Regions from separate parts of the Enterobacter wuhouensis genome, predicted to be linked through region 2. Evidence: predicted binding sites of a transcription regulator. Region 2 holds the regulator's gene; the other holds the start of a gene.

Region 1 (16,060 bases), 1.1 Mb from region 2:
ATCACACCTGTGCAGAGCAGGGTAGAAGCGTTTCCGGCGGAGCCACCGTTTGACGGCGTTATCAGCCGTGCATTTGCCTCACTGAACGACATGGTGAGCTGGTGCAAACATCTGCCCGCTGAAAATGGCCGTTTCTATGCGCTGAAAGGGCTGCTGCCTGGAGAGGAAATTGACCAGCTTCCGGCCGGCTTTGCCGTCGAATCCATTGAGAAATTACAGATTCCTCAACTCGATGGCGAACGGCATCTGGTGATAATTAAGCCAAACAATTTTTAAAAATATAATAAAAATTGTGGAATTTGTGCTGTTCTCATTGTGTTAAAAAACAGCACATCTAAAGGGATTTTACTGGTGCTAATTTAACCTCGTTGTTACTAAGGATTTTCTTACGGTTAACCTCGTCACTATTGTTCACCGTGAAGATAGTCAACTACGAAAATATCAGTCTGCTAAAAGTGGGTCGTAGCAACGAGAATGGAATGTTAAATATTTATTAAGAATGTCAATAAAAGGTTTTTGTTGTATACAGGGCTGTTTTGAAAATAGTTACGATATTTTGTCTTTAATTTCATAAAGATGAAATAAAGCGATTTACGTCTTTGATAAATACGACCTTATCGTAAATGTGTATTTTGTGATCTCGTGCACGCTTTATCACCAACGTTTTCGCGCTGTTTGCAGTTTTGTCCGAAGGTCGACACTTTAGCCAAAAGTTAAAAAATAGCGCCGGGGAAAAATATTTAAACATTTATTCACCTTTTCGCTACTTAATGTTTGAAATCACGGGTACGCACCGTATAATTTGTCCGCTTTTTGATGCTTGACTCCGAGCCTTAAAGGACGTTTTATACGACACGCGGCATACCTCGAAGGGAGCAGGAGTAAAAACGTGATGTCTGTGTCGCTCTTGAGTAGAAACGTTGCTCGTAAGCTTCTGTTCATTCAGTTTCTGGCTGTGATAGCAAGTGGACTGCTGTTTAGCCTCAAAGACCCCTTCTGGGGCATCTCCGCCGTGTGCGGGGGTTTGGCGGTGGTTCTGCCAAACGTGTTGTTTATGATTTTTGCCTGGCGTCATCAGGCGCATACACCCGCCAAAGGCCGCGTGGCCTGGTCCTTCGCTCTCGGCGAAGTGTGTAAGGTGTTGCTGACCTTTGCTTTACTGGTGATGGCGCTGGCGGTTTTGAAAGTGGTATTCATGCCGCTGATAGCAACGTGGGTTTTGGTGCTGGTGGTACAAGTTCTGGCTCCAGCTGTAATCAATAACAAAGGGTAAAAGGCATCATGGCTTCAGAAAATATGACGCCGCAGGATTACATAGGTCACCATCTGAATAACCTTCAGCTGGACCTGCGTACATTCTCGCTGGTGGATCCGCATAACCCCCCGGCCACCTTCTGGACGATCAACATCGACTCCATGTTCTTCTCGGTGGTTTTGGGTCTTCTGTTCCTGGCCATGTTCCGCGGTGTTGCTAAACGAGCGACCAGCGGTGTTCCAGGGAAATTCCAGACGTTCGTTGAGATGATCATCGGCTTCGTCCATGGCAGCGTGAAAGACATGTACCATGGCAAGAGCAAGCTGATTGCTCCGCTGGCCCTGACCGTGTTCGTTTGGGTCTTCCTGATGAACCTGATGGACCTGCTGCCAATTGACCTTCTGCCGTTTATCGGCGAGCACATCTTCGGCCTGCCTGCACTGCGTGTTGTACCGTCTGCGGACGTGAACATCACCCTGTCGATGGCGCTGGGCGTGTTTATCCTGATTCTTTTCTACAGCATCAAAATGAAAGGCGTAAGCGGCTTTGTGAAAGAGCTTACCTTGCAGCCGTTCAACCACTGGGCGTTTATTCCGGTCAACCTGATCCTGGAAGGCGTTAGCCTGCTGTCTAAACCTGTTTCACTGGGTCTGCGACTGTTCGGCAACATGTATGCGGGTGAGCTGATTTTCATTCTGATCGCGGGTCTTCTGCCGTGGTGGTCACAGTGGATTCTTAATGTGCCTTGGGCCATTTTCCACATCCTGATCATTACGCTGCAAGCCTTTATCTTCATGGTTCTGACGATCGTCTATCTGTCGATGGCGTCTGAAGAGCACTGATTTTTTTACCAACACTACTACGTTTTAATTGAAACAAACTGGAGACTGTCATGGAAAACCTGAATATGGATCTGCTGTACATGGCTGCCGCTGTGATGATGGGTCTGGCGGCTATCGGTGCTGCGATCGGTATCGGCATCCTCGGGGGCAAATTCCTGGAAGGCGCAGCGCGTCAACCTGATCTGATTCCTCTGCTGCGTACTCAGTTCTTTATCGTTATGGGTCTGGTGGATGCAATCCCAATGATCGCTGTAGGTCTGGGTCTGTACGTGATGTTTGCTGTCGCGTAGTAGTAGTTTTAAAACCCCAAGCCACAGAAATTTAAGAGGTATTGTGCTGTGAACATGAACGCAACAATCCTCGGCCAGGCCATCGCGTTTATTCTCTTTGTCTGGTTCTGCATGAAGTATGTATGGCCGCCTTTAATGGCTGCCATCGAAAAACGTCAGAAAGAAATTGCTGACGGTCTGGCTTCTGCAGAACGCGCTAAGAAAGATTTGGACCTTGCACAGGCCAACGCGACAGACCAGCTGAAAAAAGCCAAAGCGGAAGCTCAGGTAATCATTGAACAGGCTAACAAACGCCGTTCTCAGATCCTGGACGAAGCCAAAGCGGAAGCAGAACAGGAACGTACTAAGATCGTGACACAAGCTCAGGCTGAAATTGATGCCGAGCGTAAACGTGCTCGTGAAGAACTGCGTAAGCAGGTTGCGATTCTGGCTGTTGCTGGCGCCGAGAAGATCATCGAACGTTCCGTGGATGAAGCTGCTAACAGCGACATCGTGGACAAACTTGTCGCTGAACTGTAAGGAGGGAGGGGCTGATGTCTGAATTTGTTACGGTAGCTCGCCCCTACGCCAAAGCAGCTTTTGACTTTGCTGTCGAACACCAAAATGTCGATCGCTGGCAGGATATGCTGGCGTTTGCCGCTGAGGTGACGAAAAACGAACAAATGGCCGAGTTGCTGTCTGGTGCATTAGCGCCTGATACCCTCGCCGCGTCGTTTATCGCCGTGTGCGGAGAGCAACTGGATGCCAACGGCCAGAACCTGATTAAGGTGATGGCTGAGAATGGTCGTCTCCGTGTGCTCCCGGATGTTCTCGAGCAGTTCGAGCACTTACGTGCGCTGAGTGAAGCTACTGCCGAAGTCGAAGTGACTTCTGCGACTGAACTGAGTACTGAACAGCTTGCGAAAATCACCGCCGCGATGGAAAAACGTCTGTCACGCAAAGTTAAGCTGAATTGCAAAATCGATAAGTCTGTAATGGCAGGCGTAATCATCCGCTCGGGTGATATGGTCATTGATGGCAGCGTACGCGGCCGTCTTGAACGCCTTGCAGACGTCTTGCAGTCTTAAGGGGACTGGAGCATGCAACTGAATTCCACCGAAATCAGCGAACTGATCAAGCAGCGCATTGCTCAGTTCAATGTTGTGAGTGAAGCTCACAACGAAGGTACTATTGTTTCTGTAAGTGACGGTGTTATCCGCATTCACGGCCTGGCCGATTGTATGCAGGGTGAGATGATTTCCCTGCCGGGTAACCGTTACGCTATCGCACTGAACCTGGAGCGCGACTCCGTAGGTGCAGTTGTGATGGGTCCATACGCTGACCTCGCCGAAGGCATGAAGGTTAAGTGTACTGGCCGTATTCTGGAAGTTCCGGTTGGCCGTGGCCTGCTGGGTCGCGTTGTTAACACCCTGGGTGCGCCAATCGACGGTAAAGGTCCGGTTGAGCACGATGGCTTCTCTCCAATCGAAGTTATCGCACCAGGCGTTATCGACCGTCAGTCCGTTGATCAGCCTGTTCAGACGGGTTATAAGTCCGTTGACGCCATGATCCCAATCGGTCGTGGTCAGCGTGAACTGATCATCGGTGACCGTCAGACCGGTAAAACCGCGATGGCAATCGACGCCATCATCAACCAGCGTGACTCCGGCATCAAATGCGTGTACGTGGCTATCGGCCAGAAAGCGTCCACCATTTCCAACGTGGTTCGTAAACTGGAAGAGCACGGCGCGCTGGCTAACACCATCGTTGTTGTGGCAACCGCGTCTGAATCTGCTGCACTGCAATACCTGGCGCCATACGCCGGTTGCGCAATGGGCGAATACTTCCGTGACCGCGGTGAAGATGCGCTGATCGTATACGATGACCTGTCTAAACAGGCTGTTGCTTATCGTCAGGTTTCCCTGCTGCTCCGTCGTCCACCTGGACGTGAAGCATTCCCGGGCGACGTATTCTACCTCCACTCTCGTCTGCTGGAGCGTGCATCCCGCGTTAACGCGGAATACGTCGAGAACTTCACCAAAGGTGAAGTGAAGGGTAAAACAGGTTCTCTGACCGCTCTGCCGATCATTGAAACCCAGGCGGGTGACGTTTCTGCGTTCGTTCCGACCAACGTAATCTCTATTACCGATGGTCAGATCTTCCTGGAAACCAACCTGTTTAACTCCGGTATTCGTCCGGCGGTTAACCCGGGTATCTCCGTATCCCGTGTTGGTGGTGCTGCTCAGACCAAGATCATCAAGAAACTGTCCGGTGGTATCCGTACCGCGCTGGCACAGTATCGTGAACTGGCTGCGTTCTCTCAGTTCGCATCCGATCTGGACGAAGCAACCCGTAAACAGCTGAGCCACGGTCAGAAAGTGACCGAGCTGCTGAAGCAGAAACAGTACGCTCCAATGTCTGTTGCTCAGCAGGGCCTGGTACTGTTCGCGGCTGAACGCGGTTACCTCGAAGATGTGGAACTGGCGAAAATCGGTAGCTTCGAAGCCGCTCTGCTGGCTTACGTCGACCGTGATCACGCTCCGCTGATGCAAGAGATCAACCAGACCGGTGGCTATAACGATGAAATCGAAGGCAAGCTGAAAGCTATCCTCGATTCCTTCAAAGCAACCCAGTCCTGGTAATCGTCCGGCGGCTTGTCTCACGACAGGCCGCCTGGCATTGAGGAGAAGCTCATGGCCGGCGCAAAAGAGATACGTAGTAAGATCGCAAGCGTCCAGAACACGCAAAAGATCACTAAAGCGATGGAGATGGTCGCCGCTTCCAAAATGCGTAAATCGCAGGATCGCATGGCGGCCAGCCGTCCTTATGCAGATACCATGCGCAAAGTGATTGGTCACCTTGCGAACGGTAATCTGGAATATAAGCACCCTTACCTGGAAGAACGCGACGTTAAGCGCGTGGGCTACCTGGTGGTGTCGACCGACCGTGGTCTGTGCGGCGGCTTGAACATTAACCTGTTCAAAAAACTGCTGGGGGATATGAAAGCATGGTCCGAGAAAGGCGTTCAGTGCGATATCGCAATGATCGGCTCGAAGGGCGTATCTTTCTTTAACTCCGTGGGTGGCAATATTGTTGCCCAGGTGACCGGTATGGGTGATAACCCGTCCCTGTCCGAACTGATCGGTCCGGTTAAAGTGATGTTGCAGGCCTACGATGAAGGCCGTCTGGACAGACTGTACGTTGTCAGCAACAAATTTATTAACACGATGTCTCAGGTTCCAACCATCACTCAGATGCTGCCGTTACCGGCTTCAGAAGATGATGAGTTGAAGCAAAAAGCCTGGGATTACCTGTATGAACCTGATCCGAAACCGCTGCTGGATACCCTGCTGCGTCGTTACGTTGAATCACAGGTTTATCAGGGCGTAGTTGAAAACCTGGCCAGCGAGCAGGCCGCACGTATGGTGGCGATGAAAGCCGCGACCGACAATGGCGGCAGCCTGATTAAAGAGCTGCAGTTGGTATACAACAAAGCTCGTCAGGCCAGCATTACTCAGGAACTCACCGAGATCGTCGGTGGTGCATCCGCGGTATAACCAGGTTAATTCGTAGAGGATTCAAGATGGCTACTGGAAAAATTGTCCAGGTAATCGGCGCCGTGGTTGACGTCGAGTTCCCTCAGGATGCCGTACCGCGCGTGTACGATGCTCTTGAGGTACAGAATGGTAACGAGAGCCTGGTGCTGGAAGTTCAGCAGCAGCTCGGTGGTGGTATCGTGCGTACCATCGCAATGGGTTCTTCCGACGGTCTGCGTCGTGGTCTGGAAGTTAAAGACCTTGAGCACCCGATCGAAGTCCCGGTAGGTAAAGCAACACTGGGTCGTATCATGAACGTATTGGGTCAACCAATCGACATGAAAGGCGACATCGGTGAAGAAGAGCGTTGGGCTATCCACCGCGCAGCACCTTCCTACGAAGAGCTGTCAAGCTCTCAGGAACTGCTGGAAACCGGCATCAAAGTTATCGACCTGATGTGTCCGTTTGCGAAGGGCGGTAAAGTTGGTCTGTTCGGTGGTGCGGGTGTAGGTAAAACCGTAAACATGATGGAGCTGATCCGTAACATCGCGATCGAGCACTCCGGTTACTCCGTGTTTGCGGGCGTAGGTGAACGTACTCGTGAGGGTAACGACTTCTACCACGAAATGACCGACTCCAACGTTCTGGACAAAGTATCCCTGGTTTACGGCCAGATGAACGAGCCGCCAGGAAACCGTCTGCGCGTGGCGCTGACCGGCCTGACCATGGCTGAGAAGTTCCGTGACGAAGGCCGTGACGTTCTGCTGTTCGTTGATAACATCTACCGTTACACCCTGGCCGGTACTGAAGTATCTGCACTGCTGGGTCGTATGCCTTCTGCGGTAGGTTATCAGCCTACGCTGGCGGAAGAGATGGGTGTTCTTCAGGAACGTATCACCTCTACCAAAACCGGTTCTATCACCTCCGTTCAGGCGGTATACGTACCTGCGGATGACTTGACTGACCCATCACCAGCAACCACCTTTGCGCACTTAGATGCAACCGTGGTACTGAGCCGTCAGATCGCGTCTCTGGGTATCTACCCAGCCGTTGACCCGCTGGACTCCACCAGCCGTCAGCTGGATCCACTGGTAGTTGGTCAGGAACACTACGACACCGCGCGTGGCGTACAGTCCCTGCTGCAGCGTTACCAGGAACTGAAAGACATCATCGCCATCCTGGGTATGGATGAGCTGTCAGAAGAAGACAAACTGGTGGTAGCACGCGCACGTAAGATCCAGCGCTTCCTGTCCCAGCCGTTCTTCGTTGCGGAAGTATTCACCGGTTCTCCGGGTAAATACGTTTCCCTGAAAGACACCATCCGTGGCTTTAAAGGCATCATGGAAGGCGAATACGATCACCTGCCGGAGCAGGCGTTCTACATGGTTGGTTCCATCGACGAAGCCGTGGAAAAAGCCAAAAAACTTTAACGCCTTAATCGGAGGGTGATATGGCAATGACTTACCACCTGGACGTCGTCAGCGCAGAGCAACAAATGTTCTCTGGTCTGGTCGAGAAAATCCAGGTAACGGGTAGTGAAGGTGAACTGGGTATTTTCCCGGGTCACGCACCGCTGCTCACCGCCATTAAGCCTGGTATGATCCGCATCGTTAAACAGTTCGGTCATGAAGAGTTTATCTATCTTTCTGGCGGCATTCTTGAAGTGCAGCCTGGCAGTGTGACCGTTCTGGCCGATACCGCTATCCGTGGACAGGATCTCGACGAAGCGCGAGCCCTGGAATCGAAGCGTAAGGCTGAAGAGCACATTAACAGCTCTCATGGTGACGTGGATTACGCTCAGGCGTCTGCGGAGCTGGCCAAAGCGATCGCGAAACTGCGCGTTATCGAGTTGACCAAAAAAGCGATGTAACACCGGCTTGAAAAGCACAAAAGCCAGTCTGGATACCAGGCTGGCTTTTTTTATGGCGTCGTTTCAGGAAAAGTGAAACTGAAAAGGTGTTTTAATATTTTGTGATTTACATCACAAAAACCTTGATCGGTTAAAAAATGAGGCGTAGACTCCTTTTTTGTGAAGTGTGTCACAAAATAAACCTCAAGAAATCAGGATGCCATCATGAAACTGGTCAACAAGATCATCGCTCTTTTCAGCAACATGAACGTCTCTTTCGGTACGTTCAACCACTAATCTGCTGAATGCCGAGTGGCGCCGCGCTTACCGCTGTGTGATAAGCGAAGCGCCATCTGGCAGCATCTCTCCGCGCTCGTTCACGCTCTTCCCTTTCACGATAAAATAGTTCGACTTATCAATATTCCCCACTACCGCATCGTCATACATGCCGGGCTGCGTACGCACCGATTTATTGCCGGTAAACACGCCCTGCGTTGATGCATCTCCATACGGGCTTGGCCGGAAGATAAAGTTAAAGCGAAGGTTGTCCACCGCGACGTTATTCGCCACCACCAGCGCCCCCGGGTTGAAGTTATCGGTGAAACCGTCCAGATGATTACCAATGGCTTTGCTGTTGCGAACTTCATGCGCCACAGGCTGCCCTTCACCGCCGAGCTTAAAACCGTTGCTGGTGTTGTTGCGGGCAATGGAATTCTCGATCGTCACAACGCCGTTGGCCCCGTCCTCAATCTTGTTGAACAGGTCAAAGCCATCGTCGATATTGTCATGGGAATAGCAGTTTTCCAGCCGGTTCCCCTCCCCTACGCGCATTTTGACGGCAAAGCCATCGGCGTTGATTTTCCCCGGGTCCTCATTGGCATAGGATTCAGAATCGATCACCCGGTTGTAGCTGGCCCACAGCGGTCGGCCAATTTTTTCCGGGGATGATATCTGGATGCCGGTATCGTCGTTGCGGTAAGCCGTGACGTTTTCAATCAGGTTGTGGCTGCCCTGAATACGCAAGCTTTTGTCTGTTACCTCAATCCCTTTAATGTGCCAGTAGCCTGCGTCCACCAGCAGTCCATGAATAACGGCTTTACCTTCCGCCTGTAGTGACGTGATTTTTTCCGGACTGCCGCTGGCCGTCAGCGGGATTGCACTCCGGGGATAGTCGCCCGCACCGAGGATAATCTTCCCGCCCGGCGCAATCAGGCCGATCGCGGTAGCTAAATCCAGCGGTGAGTCCAGCGTACCCCGCCCGTCCGCTTTGCCGTCAGGTGAAACGTGGAGTACAGACGTTTCCATGCCGCTTATCCTATCAACGCTAAACGTCTGATGAACGGCCTCACCGCTGGTGGGCGTAAACGTCAGGCTAAATGCATTACTCTCGGTCAGGGTGGCGGGAACGCTGTACATCTCTCCGGCTTTGACCGGTTTATCACTCCCGATCACCACTTCATTTTGTCTGACGCTAAAAACGCCGTCGTAGTTTGCGCGTGCCTGAACCTGATAGTGCTCAATGGCGCTTTTGCTTGCAGAGGCGATCTGGACAACAACCGGCAGAGGCGTTGCCTCCCAGGGTTCAGACGCCACGGTATGCGCAGCCGAGGTGGTAAGAGACGCATCCGATACGGTGATTTTTGCATTACGCGAAGCGAAGAAGCCCACGTAGTAACTATCCTTGTTCTGCACGGAAATCAGGTCGGCGCGCGGAACGCTTTTTCTCACCCAGGCATCGCTGCCTGCAGGCGCCCAGGCGGTGATAAAGCCGTCATCGGTACGTTCCAGCTTTAAACGGAACGCGGGCGTCTTGCTGATATCCACCTCTTCCTGATAGCTCTGCTTTTTGATTTCAGCCCCGGCGTCCCCCCACGGATGCGAAATACCTTCTCGCGTTATGGCCTGCAGCTTGACCCGATGATGGTCCTTTTTATCCTGCGTCATAATGGTGTTCATCACCATGTTCGACGCCGCGGGAAACTCCTCGTAACCTTCCTTCAGCGGCTGCTGGCGCGGCGCGCCGAGCACATCGCGCACCAGGAGGCCGGCGCCTTCCTGAGCTGCGGGTTTAGCGCCGTTTTCCGGACCAAACTGATCCACCTTAACGGTGGCCTGTAAGACGAAGTTCGCTTTCGTCGGCAGTTCGGTGTAGAAAAACGTTAATCCGTCATGCGAGTTCGCAATCTTGCCGCCCCGGCTCTCCAGGGTGACGGGTTTTGACAGGCCAACCTTATCCTGCGAGGCCAGCTTTTTACCGTCTACGGTGACGTCATTCACGCCAATTTTTTCCGGCAGCACGTTCGATGAGAAATTCAGGTCGGTAGACTGCCCGAACGCAATGGCTTTCCAGACGGGTTGCTCCGCAGCCCCCGCCGCAAAGGCGCTGCACATCATTAAGGACAGAGGTATATTATAGTTCATCTTATTCTCCTGAGTGATAATTGAGCGCCATTATCATCAGAATGAAACGCTGTTTCTTTTTGTGGTGTCACACTATTGAGTAAATAAAACGCTGTTTTGTTTTATAGCGATCTTTATTCATGATCCAAAAAAATAGCTAAGCTATTGTGTGGGTTAGCGACTTGCCGCAAGAATGCTATTTTCCAGAGCAAAAGTGATTTACTCTGCCCCTAAAACTATCTTCAAATAGCCATTAATGGCCGATGTTGAACGTTTTCGCGTCACTCCATTTTATGACGCAAAATATGTAGAATTTTCAACGTCAAAGGGTTTTACTTCTCACTCAAATTACAGTCAGGACGCGTATGTTGAATAATACGATGAGCGTGGTCATTCTTGCCGCTGGCAAAGGCACCCGCATGTATTCCGATCTCCCAAAGGTGCTTCACACGCTGGCAGGAAAGCCAATGGTGCAGCATGTCATTGATGCGGCAAATGAACTCGGCGCGAAGCAGGTTCATCTGGTCTACGGCCACGGCGGCGATCTTCTCAAGCAAACGCTGCGCGATGACAACCTTAACTGGGTACTTCAGGCCGAGCAGCTCGGTACTGGCCATGCGATGCAGCAGGCCGCCCCGTTCTTTGCCGACGACGAAGATATCCTGATGCTCTACGGCGACGTCCCGCTGATCTCTGTTGAAACCCTGACCCGCCTGCGTGAAGCTAAACCGCAGGGTGGCATTGGTCTGCTCACCGTGGTGCTGGACGACCCGAGCGGCTATGGCCGTATCACCCGTGAAAACGGCAAGGTGACCGGCATCGTTGAGCATAAAGATGCCAGCGAAGAACAGCGTCAGATCCCGGAAATTAACACCGGTATCCTGATTGCCAACGGCGCAGACATGAAGCGCTGGTTGTCGCAGCTCAGAAACAACAATGCGCAGGGTGAATACTACATCACCGATATCATTGCGATGGCGTACCACGAAGGGCGCGACATTGCCGCCGTTCATCCGGCGCGCGTCAGCGAAACCGACGGCGTGAACAACCGCCTGCAGCTTTCTCGTCTTGAGCGTATTTATCAGTCTGAGCAGGCAGAAAAGCTGCTGCTGGCAGGCGTGATGCTGCGCGATCCGGCGCGTTTCGATCTGCGTGGCACGCTGTCTCACGGGCGCGACGTTGAAATTGATACTAACGTTATCGTTGAAGGCAACGTAACGCTGGGCAACCGCGTCAAAATTGGCACCGGCTGCGTGATTAAAAACAGCGTGATTGGTGACGACTGCGAAATCAGCCCGTACAGCGTGGTGGAAGATGCGCATCTTGAAGCGGCGTGCACCATTGGTCCGTTTGCGCGTCTGCGCCCGGGGGCCGAGCTGCTGGAAGGCGCTCACGTGGGTAACTTCGTTGAGATGAAAAAAGCGCGCCTGGGTAAAGGCTCTAAAGCCGGTCACCTGACCTATCTGGGCGACGCGGAAATTGGCGATAACGTGAACATCGGCGCGGGAACCATTACCTGCAACTATGACGGCGCCAACAAGTTTAAAACCATCATCGGCGATGACGTGTTTGTCGGCTCTGACACGCAGCTGGTGGCGCCAGTTACCGTGGGCAACGGTGTGACCATTGCCGCCGGAACCACCGTCACGCGCGACGTGGCTGAGAACGAGCTGGTGTTAAGCCGCGTGCCGCAGATCAACAAGCAGGGCTGGAAACGCCCGGTGAAGAACAAGTAACGGATTTACCCCTCACCCTAACCCTCTCCCCACAGGGGAGAGGGGATCGTTCGGTGCGGTGTTTTCTCCCTCGCCCCTTTGGGGAGAGGGCCGGGGTGAGGGGATAAAATAATCCTCCCCCCAACGGCAGTACCCATAAAAATAACCCCACTCTCTACAAGGCTCGGGGTGCCCGGAAAGGGCAAATACAGGTCAGCGACAACGCAGGCATCATGCCTAAATTCGGAATCTAAAACTATGTGTGGAATTGTTGGCGCAGTTGCGCAGCGTGATATTGCTGAAATCCTTCTCGAAGGTTTACGTCGCCTGGAATACCGTGGCTATGACTCTGCCGGTCTGGCAGTGGTCGATGCAGAAGGGCATATGACCCGTCTGCGCCGCCTCGGAAAAGTGCAGATGCTGGCCCAGGCTGCAGAAGAACACGCGCTGCACGGTGGCACCGGTATCGCGCACACCCGCTGGGCAACGCACGGCGAACCGTCAGAAGGCAACGCACACCCGCATGTGTCTGAACACATTGTGGTGGTGCATAACGGCATTATCGAAAACCACGAACCGCTGCGCGAAGAGCTGAAAGCGCGTGGCTATACCTTTGTCTCAGAAACCGACACCGAAGTGATTGCTCACCTGGTGCACTGGGAGCTGGAGCAGGGCGGCACGCTGCGTGAAGCGGTACTGCGCGCCATCCCTCAGCTGCGCGGTGCCTACGGCACGGTGATCATGGATTCCCGCGACCCGTCCACGCTGCTGGCAGCGCGTTCAGGTAGCCCGATGGTTATCGGTCTGGGCATGGGCGAAAACTTCATCGCTTCCGATCAGCTGGCGCTCCTGCCGGTTACCCGTCGCTTTATCTTCCTGGAAGAGGGCGATATCGCGGAAGTGACGCGCCGCAGCGTGACCGTATTCGATACCAAAGGCGAGCAGGTGAAACGTCAGGAGATCGAGTCAAACCTGCAGTACGACGCGGGCGATAAAGGCGCGTACCGTCACTACATGCAGAAAGAGATCTACGAGCAGCCGAACGCCATCAAAAACACCCTGACCGGGCGCATCAGCCACGGTGAGGTTGACCTGAGCGAGCTAGGCGCAAACGCCAACGAACTGCTCGGCAAGGTTGAGCATATTCAGATCGTGGCCTGCGGCACCTCCTATAACTCCGGTATGGTCTCTCGCTACTGGTTTGAATCCCTGGCGGGCGTGCCGTGCGATGTGGAAATCGCGTCTGAATTCCGCTACCGCAAATCCGCGGTGCGTCGTAACAGCCTGATGATCACCCTTTCCCAGTCAGGCGAAACGGCGGATACGCTGGCCGCGCTGCGTCTGTCAAAAGAGCTGGGCTACCTGGGTTCGCTGGCTATCTGTAACGTGCCGGGTTCATCCCTGGTGCGTGAATCCGATCTGGCGCTGATGACCAAGGCGGGTACCGAAATCGGCGTGGCCTCCACCAAAGCCTTTACCACTCAGCTGACCGTTCTGCTGATGCTGGTGGCGAAGCTGGCGCGTCTGAAAGGCGAAGACGCTTCCGTTGAGCACGATATCGTTCACGGCCTGCAGGCGCTGCCGAGCCGTATCGAGCAGATGCTGTCTCAGGACAAACGCATTGAAGCGCTGGCGGAAGATTTCTCTGACAAACATCACGCCCTGTTCCTGGGCCGTGGCGATCAGTATCCAATTGCGCTGGAAGGCGCGCTGAAGCTGAAAGAGATCTCTTACATCCACGCGGAAGCCTACGCGGCAGGCGAGCTGAAGCACGGCCCGCTGGCGCTGATTGATGCGGATATGCCGGTCATCGTTGTGGCTCCTAACAACGAACTGCTGGAAAAACTGAAATCCAACATCGAAGAAGTGCGCGCCCGCGGCGGCGTCCTGTACGTCTTTGCAGATAAAGATGCCGGTTTTGCCAGCAGCGACAACATGCACATCATCGAGATGCCGCATGTGGAAGAGGTCATTGCGCCAATCTTCTACACCGTTCCGCTGCAGCTGTTGGCCTATCACGTTGCGCTGATCAAAGGCACCGACGTAGACCAGCCGCGTAACCTGGCGAAGTCCGTTACCGTCGAATAATCCTTCCAGGCTCCACCTTCGGGTGGAGCTTTTTTTATGACAATCCGTCATTTTCAGCTATTTTTTCAGTGTCACATAAAGAAAATATTACTGAAATCCTGTCGTCATCTTTTAATCTAACTCTCTGATAAATATATACAGTTTTGCTATTTCTTAAGTGAAATTTTCGTTGTCATAAAACTGTCATAATTCGTACATTTATCTGTCACCTGTTTGTCCTATTTTGCTCATCGTAGCCACTTAAACAATGATTTACGAAATCCTTGCAGGAGACATTATGAAAGTTATGCGTACCACTGTCGCAACTGTTGTCGCCGCGACCTTATCGATGAGCGCTTTCTCTGCATTCGCAGCAGCAAGCCTGACTGGCGCTGGTGCAACCTTCCCTGCGCCGGTGTATGCCAAATGGGCAGATACCTACCAGAAAGAAACCGGTAATAAGGTTAACTATCAGGGTATCGGCTCCTCCGGTGGCGTAAAACAAATTACCGCTAATACCGTTGATTTCGGCGCGTCAGATGCCCCGCTGTCTGATGAGAAACTGAATCAGGAAGGCCTGTTCCAGTTCCCGACCGTCATCGGCGGCGTTGTGCTGGCCGTTAACATCCCTGGCCTGAAATCAGGCGAGCTGGTGCTGGACGGCAAAACCCTGGGCGACATCTACCTGGGTAAAATCAAAAAATGGGATGACGAAGCCATCACCAAACTGAACCCGGGCGTTAAGCTGCCTTCACAGAACATCGCTGTGGTGCGTCGTGCTGACGGTTCAGGTACCTCCTTCGTCTTCACCAGCTACCTGGCGAAAGTGAACGAAGAGTGGAAATCGAAAGTCGGTGCCGGCTCTACCGTGAACTGGCCTACCGGTCTGGGCGGTAAAGGTAACGACGGTATCGCCGCGTTCGTACAGCGTCTGCCGGGCTCCATCGGTTACGTAGAGTACGCTTACGCGAAGCAGAACAACCTGGCCTACACCAAGCTGGTATCTGCCGACGGCAAACCGGTTAGCCCGACCGAAGAAAACTTCGCCAACGCCGCCAAAGGCGCTGACTGGAGCAAATCCTTCGCGCAGGATCTGACTAACCAGAAAGGCGACGAGGCGTGGCCAATCACCTCTACCACCTTCATTCTGGTTCACAAAGAGCAGAAGAAGCCTGAGCAGGGTGCAGAAGTGCTGAAGTTCTTCGACTGGGCATACAAAAATGGCGGCAAACAGGCTAACGACCTGGATTACGCCAGCCTGCCGGACAGCGTGGTTGAGCAGATTCGTGCTGCATGGAAAACCAACGTGAAGGACAGCAGCGGTAAGGCATTGTATTAATTTAGCATTCTGACGAAAATGGCGGGTGGCGCTTGCGCTTACCCGCCCTACGGTTCCGGCTGTAGGCCCGGTAAGCGCCAGCGCCACCGGGCGATTTCGTAAACGCGTTTAACAGAAGAGTGATTTATGGCTGCAACCAAGCCTGCATTTAACCCTCCGGGTAAAAAAGGTGACATGATTTTCAGCGCGCTGGTAAAACTGGCTGCGCTGATTGTGCTATTGCTGCTGGGCGGCATTATCGTGTCTCTGATTTTCTCCTCCTGGCCGAGCATCCAGAAATTCGGTTTCTCCTTCCTGTGGACCAAAGAGTGGGACGCGCCGAACGAAGTCTTTGGAGCGCTGGTGCCGATCTACGGCACGCTGGTGACCTCGTTCATCGCCCTGCTGATTGCGGTTCCGGTGAGCTTTGGCATTGCCCTGTTCCTGACGGAGCTGGCGCCCGGCTGGCTGCGACGCCCGCTTGGCATCGCCATCGAACTGCTGGCAGCCATTCCGAGTATCGTTTACGGCATGTGGGGCCTGTTCATCTTTGCTCCGCTGTTCGCCACCTACTTCCAAGAGCCGGTGGGTAACGTGCTTTCTGCCATTCCGTTTGTAGGCGCGCTGTTCGCAGGCCCGGCATTCGGTATCGGTATTCTGGCGGCTGGCGTGATCCTCGCCATCATGATTATTCCGTACATTGCGGCGGTTATGCGCGATGTCTTCGAACAAACCCCGGTGATGATGAAAGAGTCGGCCTACGGCATCGGCTGCACCACCTGGGAAGTTATCTGGCGCATCGTGCTTCC
Region 2 (16,060 bases):
AACAGCTGTCGCCGGAGATGCCCTTGCCGGATTTTGTGCGCTATGCCCGCCAGCAGGTGTCGATCATCCTGCCCGACTCGCCGCCGCGCTTTGTGAATCTGAACAACTATCTCTGGTCCGAACGCTGGCTGGAGCGCTACCGCGAGATGGATTTCATTCAGAACGTGTTGAACGGGATGGCGAGCCGTCGCCCGCGTCTGGACGCGCTGCGCGACTCCTGGTATGACCTGGACGAACATTACGATGCGCTGGAAACGCGATTCTGGCAGTTTTATCCGCGCATGATGGCGCAGGCGAAAAACAAACAGCTGTGACTCTATTTATATTGATAGGTGAAATCTTATTGAACGATTGTCGCCACCTCTTTGTCTTATTCCCGAACACTCTCTATACTGGCCCGCGTTGCGTTCCAAATAACCTTAGTATCTACAGGAGAATCATATGGTTCTGGTAACTCGTCCGGCTCCGGATTTTACAGCTGCAGCAGTTCTGGGCAACGGTGAAATCGTTGAAAACTTCAACTTCAAACAGCACACCAACGGTAAAGCGACCGTTCTGTTCTTCTGGCCAATGGACTTCACTTTCGTTTGCCCGTCCGAGCTGATCGCGTTCGACAAACGTTACGAAGAATTCCAGAAGCGTGGCGTAGAAGTTGTTGGCGTCTCCTTCGACTCTGAATTTGTACACAACGCATGGCGTAACACCCCTGTCGACAACGGCGGCATCGGTGCGGTGAAATACGCGATGGTTGCGGACATCAAACGCGAAATCCAGCAGGCTTACGGTATCGAACATCCGGACGCTGGCGTTGCGCTGCGCGGTTCCTTCCTGATCGACGCAAACGGCATCGTACGTCACCAGGTAGTGAACGATCTGCCGCTGGGTCGTAACATCGACGAAATGCTGCGCATGGTTGACGCGCTGCAGTTCCACGAAGAGCACGGTGAAGTGTGCCCGGCTCAGTGGGAAAAAGGTAAAGAAGGTATGAACGCGTCTCCAGACGGCGTGGCTAAATACCTGTCCGAGAACGTATCCAGCCTGTAATCGGCACGGTTTACGAAAAAGGCCCGCTTATGCGGGCCTTTTTGTTTGTTGCCGATCAGTTCCCGAACCAGACGGAGGCGGAAATAGCGGGTAACGAGAGTATCCCTTCCTGAATCGTGCCCTTGCCCTCCTTCAGCTGCCACGCCTTCACGTTGAGCAGCGGCGAGTCGTCCAGCACCACTTCACAGGCCTCACCCCGATTTATCGCCACCAGCACGCGCTGCTGGTTGTAGACGCGGGCAAACACCACCACGTTGTCGTGGGCATAAACCACCTGGCAGCCGCCGTAGCGCAAAGCCTGATTCTGCTTGCGCAGCGTAGCCATGCGCTGATACAGGCTGAACAGCACCTTGTCCTGCTTCTCTGGCTCCCACGGGAAGGTTTTGCGGCAGAACGGATCGTTATTCCCATCCAGCCCCACTTCGTCTCCATAATAGATGCACGGCACGCCCGGCCAGGTGAAGAGCCAGGTCACCGCCAGCGGCAGACGCGCCACATCCTTGCCGAGCAGGGATTTAAAGCGCGCGGTGTCGTGGCTATCGAGCTGGTTAAACATCCGCAGCTGCTGCTGGTGCGACAGGCCGGCCCGGTAGTTGTCCATCCACGCCATGCAGGTTTCAGCGTCGATATGATTGGGATCGTAAGAAATGTCGGTGTTAGCGAGGAATCCCCACAGCGGGAAGGTAAACCCGCGATAGTTCATCGACGCATCCTCCGCATCGTTCTGCAGCCACTGCCGAGCGTCGCCGAAGTGCTCGCCAAAGACAAACGCCTCCGGCTGAGCCTGTTTTGCGGAACGGGTGATGCCCGCAACGTGCTGAAGATTGTTTCGCGCCCCGCCCGCTTCGCCGAGCATATGCACCACGTCCAGACGCCAGCCGTCCATGTTCCACGGCGCACTCAGCCAGTGGCGCACAATGCTGTCCTCCCCGCCGTAAATTTCATTCACGAGCGTGGGTGACTGGAAATCGAGCTTTGGCAGGCTGGCATAGCCGAGCCAGTCGAGCGCGCGCCCCTCGTCGTTGAAGCTGTACCAGTCGCGCTGCGGCGAGTCCGGGTTATGGCACGCGCCCCCCATCGACTGGTTATGGCGATCAAACCAGGCGTGAGAGTCGCCGCTGTGGTTAAACACGCCATCCAGTATCAGGCGCATGCCCGCATTTTTGGTGTTCGCACGCAGGCGCAGCAGCGCCTCATCGCCGCCAAACTGTTCGTCAACGTGGCGATAATCCTGAGTATCGTATTTGTGCACGCTTGGCGCTTTAAATACCGGGTTCAGGTACAGCGCCGTCACGCCGAGCGTTTTCAGGTAGGGAAGTTTTTCGCTGATGCCGTCGAGATCGCCGCCGTAAAAGGTTGAGCCACCGGCCTGGGCGGTCACCGGTTCATCCCATTTTTTCAGGATGACGTCATGACCGGCCGCATGGTGGTAATAGACCTTGTCCTGAGCGGCAGTGCGTTTTTCGCTGCGCGCAAAGCGGTCCGGGAAAATCTGGTAAAACACCTGGTCGTTAACCCACTGCGGCCCATTGTCCGGGAAGTCGACGGCAAATTGCTCCAGCCGCGCAGGGGGAAACCGGCTGAACCCCTGCGGGGTAAACCACAGCTGACGGTTGTTCCACAGCAGCTTGAAGCCGTAACGGCGGCGCGGCTGCCCGCTGCGCAGGTCGATATTCGCCCGCCACGCCGTCACGCCCGGCTGCGGCTGGCTGCGCTGTTTATGCATCTTGAGCGACGTTTCTTCATTATCGATTTCGGCGCGGAGCGTCACGCGTTCAGGCTGATTTTCCCCCGCCAGCCAGAGCGTGATCACAAGGTTGTCTTTGTTTTGCTTAACAAACGGGGCAACCGGAAGGTGCCAGGCATTTAACATCACGAATCCCCTTTGATGAAATTGACGTCACCTTGCCACAGGGTGGTTAAGGATAGCTCATCACGTTCGGGATTATTGGGGGAGGAGAAAGGAGGATGAGGCAAAATTCCCTCTCCCACAGGGAGAGGGAGAAAAAAGATTACTGCGCTTCTGCCAGCTGACGGTCGCGACGGCGCTTAAACATCCAGCCCACCAGCAGCAGGACGATCCACGCGAAGCCCACGTACAGAGAGATACGGGTATCCGGATGGTAGCCAATCAGGCCAATAATAAAGACCAGGAAGATCAGGCCGACGATGGTCGTCGGCACGCCGCCCGGCACTTTGAACTTCAGCGCTTTGGCCTCTTCCGGCGACAGACGGCGGCGGAACGCAATTTGCGAAAGCAGGATCATGATCCACACCCACACCGTCGCGAAGGTCGCCAGGGACGCAATCACCAGGAAGACGTTCTCCGGCATGATGTAGTTCAGGTAGACCGAGAACAGCAGCGCCACGGTCATCACCACGACCGTCACCCACGGCGTTCCGCGGCGTGAGGTTTTGGCAAACACCTTAGGCGCGCTGCCCTGCTCCGCCATGCCGTGCAGCATACGGCCTACGCCGAACACGTCGCTGTTGATCGCGGAAAGCGACGCGGTCAGCACCACAAAGTTCAGAATGCTGGCGGCAAAGGCGATGCCCATATGCTGGAAGGTCAGTACAAACGGGCTGCCGTTGGTGCCGACCTGGTTCCACGGGTAGATGGACATGATCACGAACAGCGTCCCCACGTAGAACACCAGAATGCGCATCGGCACGGAGTTAATGGCGCGCGGAATGGATTTCTCCGGGTCTTTCGCTTCACCGGCGGTAATGCCGATGATCTCGATGCCGCCGTAGGCGAACATTACCATCTGCAGCGACATCACCATGCCGAGCCAGCCGTTGCTGAAGAAGCCGCCGTTGCTCCACAGGTTATGGATGCCGGTCGGCTGGCCGCCGTTACCGATGCCCCAGATGATGATGCCGAAACCGGCGAGGATCATGATGATAATGGTCGCGACCTTGAAGAACGAGAACCAGAACTCCAGCTCACCAAACACCTTCACGCTCATCAGGTTGACGGCGCAGATGATCAGCACCACGCTCAGCACCCATATCCAGTGCGGCACCGCCGGGAACCACACGCCCATATAAATCCCAAACGCGGTCACGTCGGCAATCGCCACTATCAGGATTTCAAAGCAGTAGGTCCAGCCGGTGATAAAGCCGGCCAGCGGGCCCAGGTTTTCCTGCGCATAGCGGGAGAAAGAGCTGGCGGACGGGTTATGAACCGACATCTCACCCAGCGCGCGCATGATGATATAGGCCGCCACGCCGCCGATAATATAGGCCAGCAGCACGCTTGGACCGGCCATTTTGATGGCATCTGCCGAGCCATAAAAAAGGCCGGTACCGATAGCAGAGCCCAGCGCCATAAAGCGGATGTGGCGCGTGCTTAGCCCACGTTTAAGTTTGTTAGTGCTTTCCATTTAAATCTTGCCATTCAACACGAAAAAAACAAAAAACCACGGGGCCTTAAGCCCCGTGGTTAAACAGTTTGCTGCCGTTGATTAATGGGCGTTCGATGCAACCTCACGCCCTGCAGCACGGTCCCAGATAATCGCCAGAACCAGCGCAACAACGGTAGGCATCAGCCAGGCCAGGCCCTGCTCGGAGAGCGGCAGACGCTGTGTCCAGGCGGGCAGGATTTCTGCGAAGGCCGATGCTTTAATTCCGTCAAGGATACCAAAAATCAGGCTAATGAACATGGCTGGCGCAATAATTCGCGACGCGTTGTTCCACCATGGACGGGTAAAGCTCAGCACCACCAGCACGATGCACGGCGGATAGATGGCCGTCAGCACCGGAATAGAGACCTGGATCAGGTGGCTCAGACCGAGGTTCGACACCGCCATAGAGAAGATGCCGAGGATAAACACCAGCGTGCGGTAAGAGAGCGGCAGATACTGGGCAAAGAACTCTGCGCAAGCGCAGGTCAGGCCAACCGCCGTCACCAGACACGCCAGGAAGATCAGCACGGCCAGCAGCATACTGCCCGCACCGCCAAAGGTGTGCTGAACGTAAGCGTGCAGGATAGCCGCACCGTTCGCATTCTGGTCAACCAGCGTTGCGCTATCAGAGCCCAGGCGGAACAGCGCCAGATACAGGAGCGTCAGGCCAACACCGGCCATCAGGCCAGCCCAGATGGTATAGCGGGTCAGCAGGCGCGCTTCGGTCACGCCGCGAGAACGCGCGGCGTTAACGATAACGATACCAAACACCATCGCGCCCAGCGTATCCATGGTCAGGTAGCCGTTAACGAAGCCGTTAGAGAAGGCCGCGTTCTGGTACGCATCCATCGCCGTGCTGATAGGACCGGCTGGCCAGACGATAGCGGCAACCGCCAGCACGATCAGCGCGACGATTTTCAGTGGAGCCAGGAAGTTACCCACGGTATCCAGCAGCTTGCCAGGATAGAGGGAAACCAGAATCACGATCGCGAAGTACACCAGGCTGTAGATAAACAGCGGCATCGCGCCGTCACCCGTTAGCGGAGCGATCCCCACTTCGAAGGAGACGGTCGCCGTGCGCGGAGTCGCAAACAGCGGGCCAACGGCCAGATAGCAGACGGTCGCCAGCAGAACGCCAGCCACTTTGCCAATCGGGGTGCTGAGACTGTCCACGCCGCCGCCGACTTTCGCCAGCGCAACAACGGTGAGGACCGGCAGGCCCACGGCAGTAATCAGGAAACCAAACGCGGCGGTCCAGACGTGTTCACCCGCCTGTAAGCCAACCATTGGAGGGAAAATGATGTTACCTGCGCCAACGAACAGCGCAAATGTCATAAAGCCCAGCGCGATGATGTCACGCGATTTTAAGTGATGGGTCATAAAACCTTACTGCCTGTGGATGTGGTGTTGAAAACGTTGAGAATTTCGCCATCCCTCGCGGGACAATACAGCGGAAAATTTACTCAATTTCAGCGGGATATGCTCCCGTCCTGGCGTGGCGAAGAATAGTTTTTCGATTTACCACGCAAATACAGTCGGTCTGACAGTATATGGGGGGCAATTTAAACGCTTATAACGTTTAAAGGCAAGGAGGGATCGTAAAACCAGAACAATATGCCAGCATGAAAATACAGACCAGCATAATACGCCAGTTATAAGAAAAACGCATGGCTAATCATGCGAACAAAAAAGCATCAACCGTATAAAATTCACTCGCGTTTCGCTTGACCGCAAAGCAAACAGGCCAGCGTGCGCTGGCCTGTGGAAAGGTAAAATGACACGCCTGCCGTCAGGCGATCTTTTTGGCAATTAATCGTTCCGGGATGACGAAGCTAAAGCGGGTTCCCTTCCCCACCGTGCTCTGTATATCAAGACGGCTTTCATGGTGGTTCACGGCATGTTTCACAATCGCCAGCCCCAGGCCACTCCCTCCTGTCTGCCGGGATCGCGCTTTATCCACACGGTAAAAGCGCTCGGTCAGGCGTGGAATATGCTCTGGGGAAATGCCCGGCCCGTTGTCCTCAACGCTAAATTCCGCGCCCGTCGACGTATGCTGCCAGCGCACCCGAATATGCGTCCCTTCCGGCGTATGGTTCACCGCGTTATACACCAGATTGGAGACAGCGCTGCGCAACTCATCTTCGCTGCCAAGCACCTTGAGACTGTTATCAACCTCAAAGGTAAGCTCGTGTTTTTTATGGCTGAGCGTCTGCGCTTCACGCTCAACAACCCGCAGCATCATCGGCACGTCGATGGTGTCAGTCAGCGCGAGCGAAGGCGCTGCCTCAATTTTCGAAAGCGTAAGCAGCTGCTTAACCAACCCTTCCATCCGGTGCGTTTGCTCACGCATGGTGTGCAGCGCTTTCTCGCGCGGCGCCCCTTCCAGCGTTTGCTCCTGCATCATCTCCAGGTAGCCCTGAAGCACCGTCAGCGGCGTGCGCAGCTCGTGGCTAACGTTGGCAAAGAAGTTACGCCGCGCCCCTTCCAGCTGGTGCATCTGGGTTACATCGCGCGCCACCATCAGCCACTGCCGATCGCTGTAGGGCATCACGCGAATTTCCAGGTGCCGGCCATTATTGAGCTTCAGATTGTGCGGGCGGGTAAAGTCACGCTTTTTCAGATACAGCGTGAACTCCGGATAGCGCAGAAGGTTGAGGATGTTCTGTCCGTTATCGTCCGGCCAGCGCAGGCCAAGAAGCTGCTGTGCCAGGCCGTTACACCAGAAGATGGTCCCTTCTTCTGTGGTCAGAATGACCGCATCCGGCAGCGACTCCGCGCCGCTGCGGAAACGCTTGATCAGGCTTCCCAGCTCGCGGCGGCGCTTTTTATTACGCATCTGCATCTGGTGCAGACCGTATAAGAGCGGCTCCCAGCTCCCGCTTCCCGGCGGAGGCGTCATACTTCTGTCAACCCACAGCCACCAGGAAAGGCGCAGCAGGTTCCAGAAATGCCAGATCAGTAATCCCGTAACCGATGCCAGCAAAAACCAGGGCAGATGTCCAAGAAAGGCCCCCAGAATGAAGGCCGGAATACAGCATAAGATCAGTTCAAAGACGAGCCTTTTCCATGACAGACGTTCCAGCACGCGTCACACTCCTGTCATTGTTCAGAAACGGGTTGAGAAACGATAACCCGTGCCGCGGACCGTCTGCACCATGCGATCGTGGCCGCTCAGTTCCAGCGCTTTACGCAGGCGGCGAATATGGACGTCAACCGTCCGGTCTTCGACATAGACGTTAGTCCCCCAGACGTTATTCAGCAACTGCTCGCGGCTGTAGACGCGTTCCGGATGGGTCATGAAGAAGTGCAGAAGTTTAAATTCGGTAGGCCCCATATCGAGGGGATTTTCGCCCGTCATCACCCGGTGTGAGGTGGGGTCAAGGCTCAGGCCCTGCATCTCGATCACCTCTTCCACCGCCATCGGGGAAATGCGGCGCATCACGGCTTTGATGCGGGCGACCAGCTCTTTCGGGGAGAACGGCTTGGTGATGTAATCGTCCGCGCCGGTTTCCAGACCGCGCACGCGATCTTCCTCTTCACCGCGCGCCGTGAGCATCACCACCGGAATATCGCGGGTCATCGCTTCACGCTTGATGTGTTTGATGAACTGCAGACCAGAGCCGCCGGGCAACATCCAGTCCAGCAGAATCAGGTCGGGCCAGGGTTCATTCAGCTGGTTCACCGCGCTGTCATAATCTTCCGCTTCAACCGGCTGGAAGCCATTTTGTTCGAGCACGAAGCACACCATTTCACGAATTGGAGCTTCATCTTCTACGACCAGAATACGTCTCGCCATACTTTGCCCTGTCTTATCTTATTAAGTTACAAGTTTGTAATGCGGCGTCATTATGCGTCAGATTTATGACAGATTTATGAAAAACAGTACCACTATAAATGGCAAACTGTTGTTTTATTACAGCGGTTATTTTCCGCCCCCTGAAAGTTTATAATCCCCTCCACCATTTTTTGCCACGGATCTGTTATGCGCATACTTCACACCTCGGACTGGCATCTGGGTCAAAACTTTTACAGCAAAAGCCGCGCTGCTGAGCATGAAGCGTTCCTGAACTGGCTGCTGGACACGGCCCAGTCTCGCGAGGTTGACGCGATTATCGTGGCGGGTGACATCTTTGATACCGGCTCGCCGCCGAGCTATGCGCGCGAGCTTTATAACCGCTTCGTGGTGAATCTGCAGCAAACGGGCTGTCATCTGGTTATTGTTGCTGGCAACCACGACTCCGTGGCGACGCTCAATGAGTCGCGCGACATTCTGGCCTTTCTCAATACTACCGTGGTCGCCAGCGCCGGACACGCGCCGCAGATCCTGAAAAAACGCGACGGCACGCCGGGTGCGGTGCTGTGCCCAGTTCCCTTCCTGCGCCCGCGCGATATCGTGCAAAGCCAGGCGGGACTGTCCGGCGGCGAAAAACAACAGCATCTGTTACAGGCCATCACCGACTATTATCACCAGCAGCATGCCGATGCCTGCGCCCTGCGAGGCGACCAGCCGATTCCGGTGATTGCGACCGGGCATCTCACCACCGTCGGGGCCAGTAAAAGTGACGCCGTACGTGACATCTATATCGGTACGCTGGACGCCTTTCCGGCGCAAAACTTTCCGGCCGCCGACTATATCGCGCTCGGGCACATTCATCGGGCGCAAATCATCGGCGGCTGCGAGCACATTCGCTACTGCGGATCGCCTGTCTCGCTCAGCTTTGATGAAACCGGCAAAGCAAAATCCGTGCACCTGGTGAGCTTTAGCGAGGGCAAACTCAGCGCCGTTGAGACGCTGGAGGTGCCCGTCACCCAGCCGCTGGCGGTGCTAAAAGGCGATCTGGCGGCCATCACTGAGCAGCTCGAACAGTGGCGTGGTGCCGAGCAGGTTCCGCCCGTCTGGCTGGATATCGAAATCACGACCGACGACTACCTGCACGATATGCAGCGGAAAATTCAGGCGCTGACGGAAGACCTCCCCGTGGAGGTTTTACTGGTGCGCCGCAGCCGGGAACAGCGCGAGAAAATTCTGTTAAGCGCACAGCGTGAAACGCTTAGCGAGCTCAGCGTTGAAGAGGTATTTGAGCGTCGGCTATCCCAGGAAGAGATTGACGACGTGAAGCGCAAAAGGCTTACCGAGCTCTTTGCGCTTACCCTGCACGCGCTCAATGACGAGGAAGAAAACGCATGAAAATTCTGAGCCTGCGTCTGAAGAACCTCAACTCACTCAAGGGCGAGTGGAAGATCGACTTTACCGCCGAGCCCTTTGCCAGCAACGGTCTGTTTGCCATCACCGGCGCGACCGGGGCAGGTAAAACCACCCTGCTCGACGCCATCTGTCTGGCGCTTTATCACGAAACGCCGCGTCTGCAGAAGGTGTCGCAGGCGCAAAACGACCTAATGACGCGCGACACCGCCGAGTGCCTGGCGGAAGTGGAATTTGAGGTAAAAGGCGTTGCCTATCGCGCCTTCTGGAGCCAGAACCGCGCCCGCAACCAGCCGGACGGGAACTTACAAGCACCGCGCGTAGAGTTGGCGCGCTGCGAAGACGGCAAGATCCTGGCCGACAAGGTCACGGATAAACTGGAGCAAATCGCGACGCTCACCGGGCTGGACTACGGCCGCTTTACCCGCTCAATGCTGCTCTCACAGGGACAGTTTGCCGCCTTCCTTAATGCCAGGCCGAGCGATCGCGCCGAGCTGCTGGAAGAGCTGACCGGCACCGAGATCTACGGCCAGATTTCCGCCATGGTGTTTGAAAAACACAAAGCCGCACGCAGCGTGCTTGAAAAGTGCGAGGCGCAGGCGGCGGGCGTCGTGCTGTTGAGCGAAGAGCAACAGCAGCAGTTACAGCAAAGTTTGCAGGCACTTACTGACGAAGAGAAAACCCTGCTGGTTCAGCAGCAAAACCAACAGAAAGATTTTCAGTGGCTTACGCGCCATGATGAGCTCGTGCTTGAGCAACAGCGCGTCTCCGCGATGCAGCAGCAGGCGCAGCAGGCGCTGACGAACGCTGCGCCAGAACTGGCAAAGCTCCAGCTCGCTCTGCCCGCTGCCCAGCTTCGACCGCTTTGGGAGCACCATCAGGGGCAAACCGCGCGTCTGACGCAAACCCAGCAGCGAATTATCGAAGTAAATACTCGCTTACAGGCCAAAACCGCACTGCGCGCGCGGATCCGTCATACCGCCCAGCGGAATCATGAGCAGCTTCAGACCGAACTGACGGCGCTGGCGCAGTGGCTGGCGGAGCACGAGCGCTATCGCCTGCTGGGGCAGGAGATTGCCGGCTGGCGCGCCCAGCTCTCGCAGCTTAATCGCGATAAAACGCAGTTAGCCTCGCTTGCTGCGCGGATGAGTGAATTACGCAACAGGCTGGCCGAGATGCCGGAAAATGCGCTGACGCTGACGGCGGATGAGGTCAACGCGGCCATGGAGCAGCAGTCCCGGTCACGCACGCTGCGCCAGCGGCTAACGTCGCTGCATGCCCGCTATCAGCCGCTGCAAAAGCGCCTGCGCCAGAGCGGTGAAAGCGTGCAGAAGGCCCAGGCCGATCAAAATAAACTCAATGAAACGCTGGCGCTGCGCCGCCAGCAGTACAAAGAGAAACACCAGCACTATCTGGACCTGAAGGCCCTGTGCGAAAGCGAAGCGACGATTAAAAAGCTGGAGAACTACCGTTCGCAGCTTGAGGCAGGCAAACCCTGTCCGCTGTGCGGCTCCAGCGAGCACCCCGCCGTTGAGCAATACCAGTCGCTTGAGCTGACGGATAACCAGCGCCGCCGTGATGCCCTGGAAAAAGAGGTCGCCGCGCTTAAAGAGGAAGGCCTGCTGGTGCTGGGACAGGTTAATGCCCTGACTCAGCAGATCCAGCGCGAGACGGACGAAGCGCAGACTCTCTCTCAGGAAGAGCAAGCACTCACTAAAGAGTGGATGGAAGCCTGCGCTTCCCTGAACATCGCGTTGAATATTCAGGAAGATATCACGCCGTGGATGAACGAGCAGGAACAGTACGAGCGTCAGCTTTATCAGCTCAGCCAACGTCTCACCCTGCAAAACCAGTTAAATGAGCAGGAAGCGCAGGAGCGACAGTATCAGCAGCAGCTGACGAACGCTCGCCAGGCGCTGGAACACACCCTGCTCTCGCTATCGCTTAACGTACCTGAAGACGGTAATGAAGCCGCCTGGCTGCACGCCCGCGAAGCGGAATTTGCGCAGTGGCAGGAGAAACAAACGCAGCACGGCGTGCTTCTGGAACGCATAAACGCATTGAAGCCGCTGCTCGACACGCTTCCGGAAACGCGCGGCGAAGAGGCCGAACCGGCCATTCCGGACGGCTGGCGCGACGTGCACGACGAATGCGTGTCGCTACAGAGCCAGCTCACCGCGCAGCATCAGCAGGAAACGCTGGAGCAAGAGCGGCTGCAGCAGTCGCAGACGCAGTTCACCGCGGCGCTCTCGGCGAGCTGCTTTGCCGATCGGGACGCGTTCCTTGCCGCGCTGCTGGATGACGACGCAATTCGCCACCTCGAACAGCTTAAACAATCGCTGGAAAACCAGATACAGCAGGCCGCGGCCCTTTCCGGCCAGGCTAATCAGCAGCTGCAGGCGCATCAGGCACAGCGTCCGCACACGCTGGAGGCCGATCTGCATACCCTGCAAAGCCAGCTGCAGCAGCTGGCACAGCGGCTTCGGGAGAACACCACTCGCCAGGGTGAGATCCGCCAGCAGCTGAAGCAGGACAGCGATAACCGTCTGCATCAGCAGGCGCTTATGCAGCAAATCGAAGACGCCACCCGCCAGGCCGAGGACTGGGGCTATCTGAATTCGCTGATTGGCTCCAGCACCGGCGATCGATTCCGTAAATTTGCCCAGGGGCTGACGCTCGACAATCTGGTGTGGCTCGCCAACCAGCAGCTTAACCGCCTGCATGGCCGTTATCTGCTGCAGCGTAAGGTCAGCGACGCGCTGGAGCTGGAGGTGGTCGATACCTGGCAGGCGGATGCGGTACGCGACACCCGCACGCTTTCAGGCGGCGAGAGTTTCCTGGTGAGCCTGGCGCTGGCGCTGGCCCTTTCCGATCTGGTGAGCCATAAAACGCGGATTGATTCCCTGTTCCTGGATGAGGGTTTTGGCACGCTCGACAGCGAAACGCTGGATACGGCGCTGGATGCGCTCGACGCGCTGAACGCCACCGGGAAAACCATCGGTGTTATCAGCCACGTTGAGGCGATGAAAGAGCGCATTCCGGTGCAGATTAAGGTGAAGAAAATTAACGGGCTGGGGTACAGCAGGCTGGATAAGGAGTTTGCGGTGGGGTGAATGGTGGGAGGGTGCGGTCTGATGCCCTCACCCTGACCCTCTCCCACAGGGAGAGGGTACAAACATCAAAAACAGCAACATACGTTGCTGTTTTGCTTTTACCTTGCCTCACCCTGGCCCTCTCCCACGGGGAGAGGGTACAAACATTAAAAACGGCAACGCAAGTTGCCGTTTTGCGTTTATTCCGGCCATAACCACGCTGCGCCGCGCACGCCGCTGGAATCCCCGTGCACCGCTTTGCGGATCGGGGTTTCGCACTCGCCGCCAAAGACCCACTGCGTCACCAGGTTTGGCACCGTGGCGTACAGCCGGTCAACGTTGCTCATCCCACCGCCGAGCACAATCACGTCCGGATCGAGAATGTTCACCACGTGCGCCAGGGATTTCGCCAGCCGCATTTCGTAGCGGCTAAGGGCCAGCTCGGCGACCGGGTCCTGTTCTTCGACCAGGCGCATGATTTCGTTGCCCTTGAGCGGCTGGCCGCTCAGACGGTGGTAGTCGGTGGCAAAGCCGGTGCCGGAGATAAACGTCTCGATACAGCCCTGCTTTCCGCAGTAGCACGGCACTTCCGCGCGGTATTTAAGCTCATCTTCATCCATCCACGGCAGCGGGTTGTGCCCCCACTCGCCAGCGGTGCCGTTACCGCCAATGTGGGCGCGTCCGCCGAAGGCCACGCCCGCGCCGCAGCCGGTGCCGATTATCACCGCAAAAACGGTCTGCGCCCCTGCCGCCGCACCGTCGATGGCTTCCGATACCGCCAGGCAGTTAGCGTCGTTGGCAAGACGCACGTCGCGGTTCAGGCGTTTGCTTAAATCCTTATCAAACGGCTGACCGTTCAGCCAGGTGGAGTTGGCGTTTTTTACCACGCCGGTATAGGGAGAAATCGAGCCGGGAATGCCCATTCCGACGGTACCCGTCTGCCCCGTCGCCTGCTCTGCCATCTCAACAAGCCGGGCAATGGTCTCGATAGTCTGGTGATAATCATCGCGCGGCGTGGGCAGGCGGTGGCGGAACAGCTGCTCTCCCCGCTCGCTCAGCGCAATGACTTCTGTTTTGGTGCCGCCCAAATCAATCCCAATACGCACAAGACTCTCCTCATTATTTTGATTATCAACAGAGTAGAAGCACGCTTCCCGATTAGCAATGCAAGCGATGCGACAATTCGTTATCATGCCCGCTGATTTAACGACAAGGCCGTGGAAATTATCATGCTGTGGTTCAAAAATTTGATGGTTTACCGTCTCAGCCGCGACGTTTCGCTGCGCGCTGAAGAGATGGAAAAACAGTTAGCCGCCTATAGCTTTTCCCCTTGCGGTAGCCAGGATATGGCGAAAACCGGCTGGGTTCCGCCAATGGGTTCACAAAGCGATGCACTGACCCACGCCAGCAGCACGGGTCAAATCATCGTTTGCGCCCGCAAGGAAGAGAAAATCCTGCCAACGCCTGTGGTTAAGCAGGCGCTTGAGGCGAAAATCTTCAAGCTGGAAGCAGAGCAGGGCCGTAAACTGAAGAAGACGGAAAAAGACTCTCTGAAGGATGAAGTGCTGCACTCGCTGCTGCCGCGCGCCTTTAGCCGCTTCAGCCAGACCATGATGTGGATCGACACCGTCAACGGGCTGATCATGGTGGACTGCGCCAGCGCCAAGAAAGCAGAAGATACGCTGGCCCTGCTGCGCAAGAGCCTCGGTTCTTTACCGGTGGTACCGCTGGCGCTGGAAACGCCGATTGAGCTGACCCTGACCGAATGGGTGCGCAGCGGAACGGCAGCGCAGGGCTTCCAGATCCTCGACGAAGCGGAGCTGAAAGCGTTGCTGGAAGACGGCGGCGTGATCCGTGCGAAGAAGCAGGATCTGGTCAGCGATGAGATCGCCGTGCACATTGAAGCGGGCAAGGTGGTCACGAAACTGGCGCTCGACTGGCAGCAGCGTATTCAGTTCGTGATGTGCGACGACGGCTCCGTGAAGCGTCTGAAATTCTGCGACGAGCTGCGCGATCAGAACGAAGATATCGATCGGGAAGATTATGCCCAGCGCTTTGACGCGGACTTTATCCTGATGACCGGGGAGCTGGCAGCGTTGATCGAGAGCCTGGTAGAAGGGCTTGGCGGCGAAGCGCAGAGATAACAGGCAAAGCGTAGGCCGGGTAAGCGTTGGTGCCACCCGGCTTATTTTTTTATTTCAGGTAGCGGCACAGATAAGAGGTAGGCTCAGCAACCTGCAGATGGAATTCGCTGTGAGCCGGGACGTTGAACACCTGACCGGCAGCGTAAACCGTCCATTCCGTTTCACCCGGCAGCAAGACGTTCAGCGCACCGCTGACGACCGTCATCTCTTCAGCTTCCGCGGTGCCAAAGGTGTATTCCCCTTCAGCCATCACGCCAACGCTGGCGCGGCCAGTGCTGCTGCTGGTAAAACCGATGGATTTCACTTTACCGGAAAAGTATTCGTTACTTTGAAGCATGAACTGGCCCTTATATTTATAGATAAAAATCCACTATAGGGGCCATGCTCATGACCTGTCACGCAAAATCATTACACCAGCAGCTCTGATGCCAGACGCGCCATCAAAACATTCGACAGCAGCACCGGAACATCAAGCGCCTTTTGCAGTAAATCACGATGACGCTGATGGAAACCTAGGCAGTCGAGGATAAGTACGTCCGCGCCTCTGTCCAACAGCTCCTGTCCCGCCGCGATCAGCGCTGCTTCGCTATCCCAGACGGGATTGGCCAGCGCGTAGAGCGGCGTTTTTTCCAGTACCTGCCATTTAGCCGCCTGATTATCGAGAAGTTCCTCAATAGGAACAATCACGCCCACCTGATGACCATCAACAATCGAGGCCACCAGCGGGGGAATAATCCGCATCGGCTCCAGCAGTATCGAGGTTCGTGCAATGAGTCCCTTAATCGGAGCGGTACTCATCAGTAAAATTACGTCATACCCTTGATTATCGAGGACTTCTATTACCCCCTGAAGCGAGCGCTCGATTTTCTGGCGCGATACATGCGCCAGTTTACCGTCACTTAATAACGTCGGTAGGGGATCCTCCCCCTCTTCTAAAGCGTAGTCTTCCATGACCTCTTCCCGACTCATCTTGCCCAACAGGCTAAGATGCGTGATCTGTTGTTCAGAGACATGCTCCGTCAGGAGCGGTAACACTTCGCTTACAGGGACCACACCAATAGTGAGGATCGCCAACGTCGCCTTCATTTTGATCGCCTTCCATTACTACCCCAGCCTTCACACAGGTACAGGCTCACTACGCTGCACAGTTCATTTTTCCAACAAAACAGC

Evidence for each region. Region 2 encodes PhoB, which activates phosphate uptake and scavenging genes when phosphate is short. Its sites were predicted from a motif close to CTGTCATAAAACTGNCNNAT; they were not measured.
Region 1: a site for PhoB is predicted at 14,124-14,143, ahead of pstS (phosphate ABC transporter substrate-binding protein PstS). Genes of this name have one in related genera too.

The regions. Positions count from the first base shown of each region.
Region 1 covers NZ_CP142124.1:4,792,032-4,808,091, forward strand. Annotated here, with positions in the region: gene rsmG (16S rRNA (guanine(527)-N(7))-methyltransferase RsmG) at 1-276, shown strand, start outside; gene atpI (F0F1 ATP synthase subunit I) at 893-1,273, shown strand; gene atpB (F0F1 ATP synthase subunit A) at 1,282-2,097, shown strand; gene atpE (F0F1 ATP synthase subunit C) at 2,148-2,387, shown strand; gene atpF (F0F1 ATP synthase subunit B) at 2,436-2,906, shown strand; gene atpH (F0F1 ATP synthase subunit delta) at 2,921-3,454, shown strand; gene atpA (F0F1 ATP synthase subunit alpha) at 3,467-5,008, shown strand; gene atpG (F0F1 ATP synthase subunit gamma) at 5,060-5,923, shown strand; gene atpD (F0F1 ATP synthase subunit beta) at 5,950-7,332, shown strand; gene VPX56_RS22875 (F0F1 ATP synthase subunit epsilon) at 7,353-7,772, shown strand; gene VPX56_RS22880 (right-handed parallel beta-helix repeat-containing protein) at 8,076-10,172, opposite strand; gene glmU (bifunctional UDP-N-acetylglucosamine diphosphorylase/glucosamine-1-phosphate N-acetyltransferase GlmU) at 10,517-11,887, shown strand; gene glmS (glutamine--fructose-6-phosphate transaminase (isomerizing)) at 12,125-13,954, shown strand; gene pstS (phosphate ABC transporter substrate-binding protein PstS) at 14,232-15,272, shown strand; gene pstC (phosphate ABC transporter permease PstC) at 15,399-16,060, shown strand, end outside.
Region 2 covers NZ_CP142124.1:1,101,354-1,117,413, reverse strand. Annotated here, with positions in the region: gene acpH (ACP phosphodiesterase) at 1-314, shown strand, start outside; gene VPX56_RS05320 (peroxiredoxin) at 442-1,044, shown strand; gene malZ (maltodextrin glucosidase) at 1,100-2,917, opposite strand; gene proY (proline-specific permease ProY) at 3,057-4,430, opposite strand; gene brnQ (branched-chain amino acid transporter carrier protein BrnQ) at 4,512-5,831, opposite strand; gene phoR (phosphate regulon sensor histidine kinase PhoR) at 6,241-7,536, opposite strand; gene phoB (phosphate response regulator transcription factor PhoB) at 7,558-8,247, opposite strand; gene sbcD (exonuclease subunit SbcD) at 8,434-9,639, shown strand; gene sbcC (exonuclease subunit SbcC) at 9,636-12,767, shown strand; gene mak (fructokinase) at 12,947-13,852, opposite strand; gene rdgC (recombination-associated protein RdgC) at 13,976-14,890, shown strand; gene ppnP (pyrimidine/purine nucleoside phosphorylase) at 14,940-15,227, opposite strand; gene VPX56_RS05265 (AroM family protein) at 15,299-15,976, opposite strand.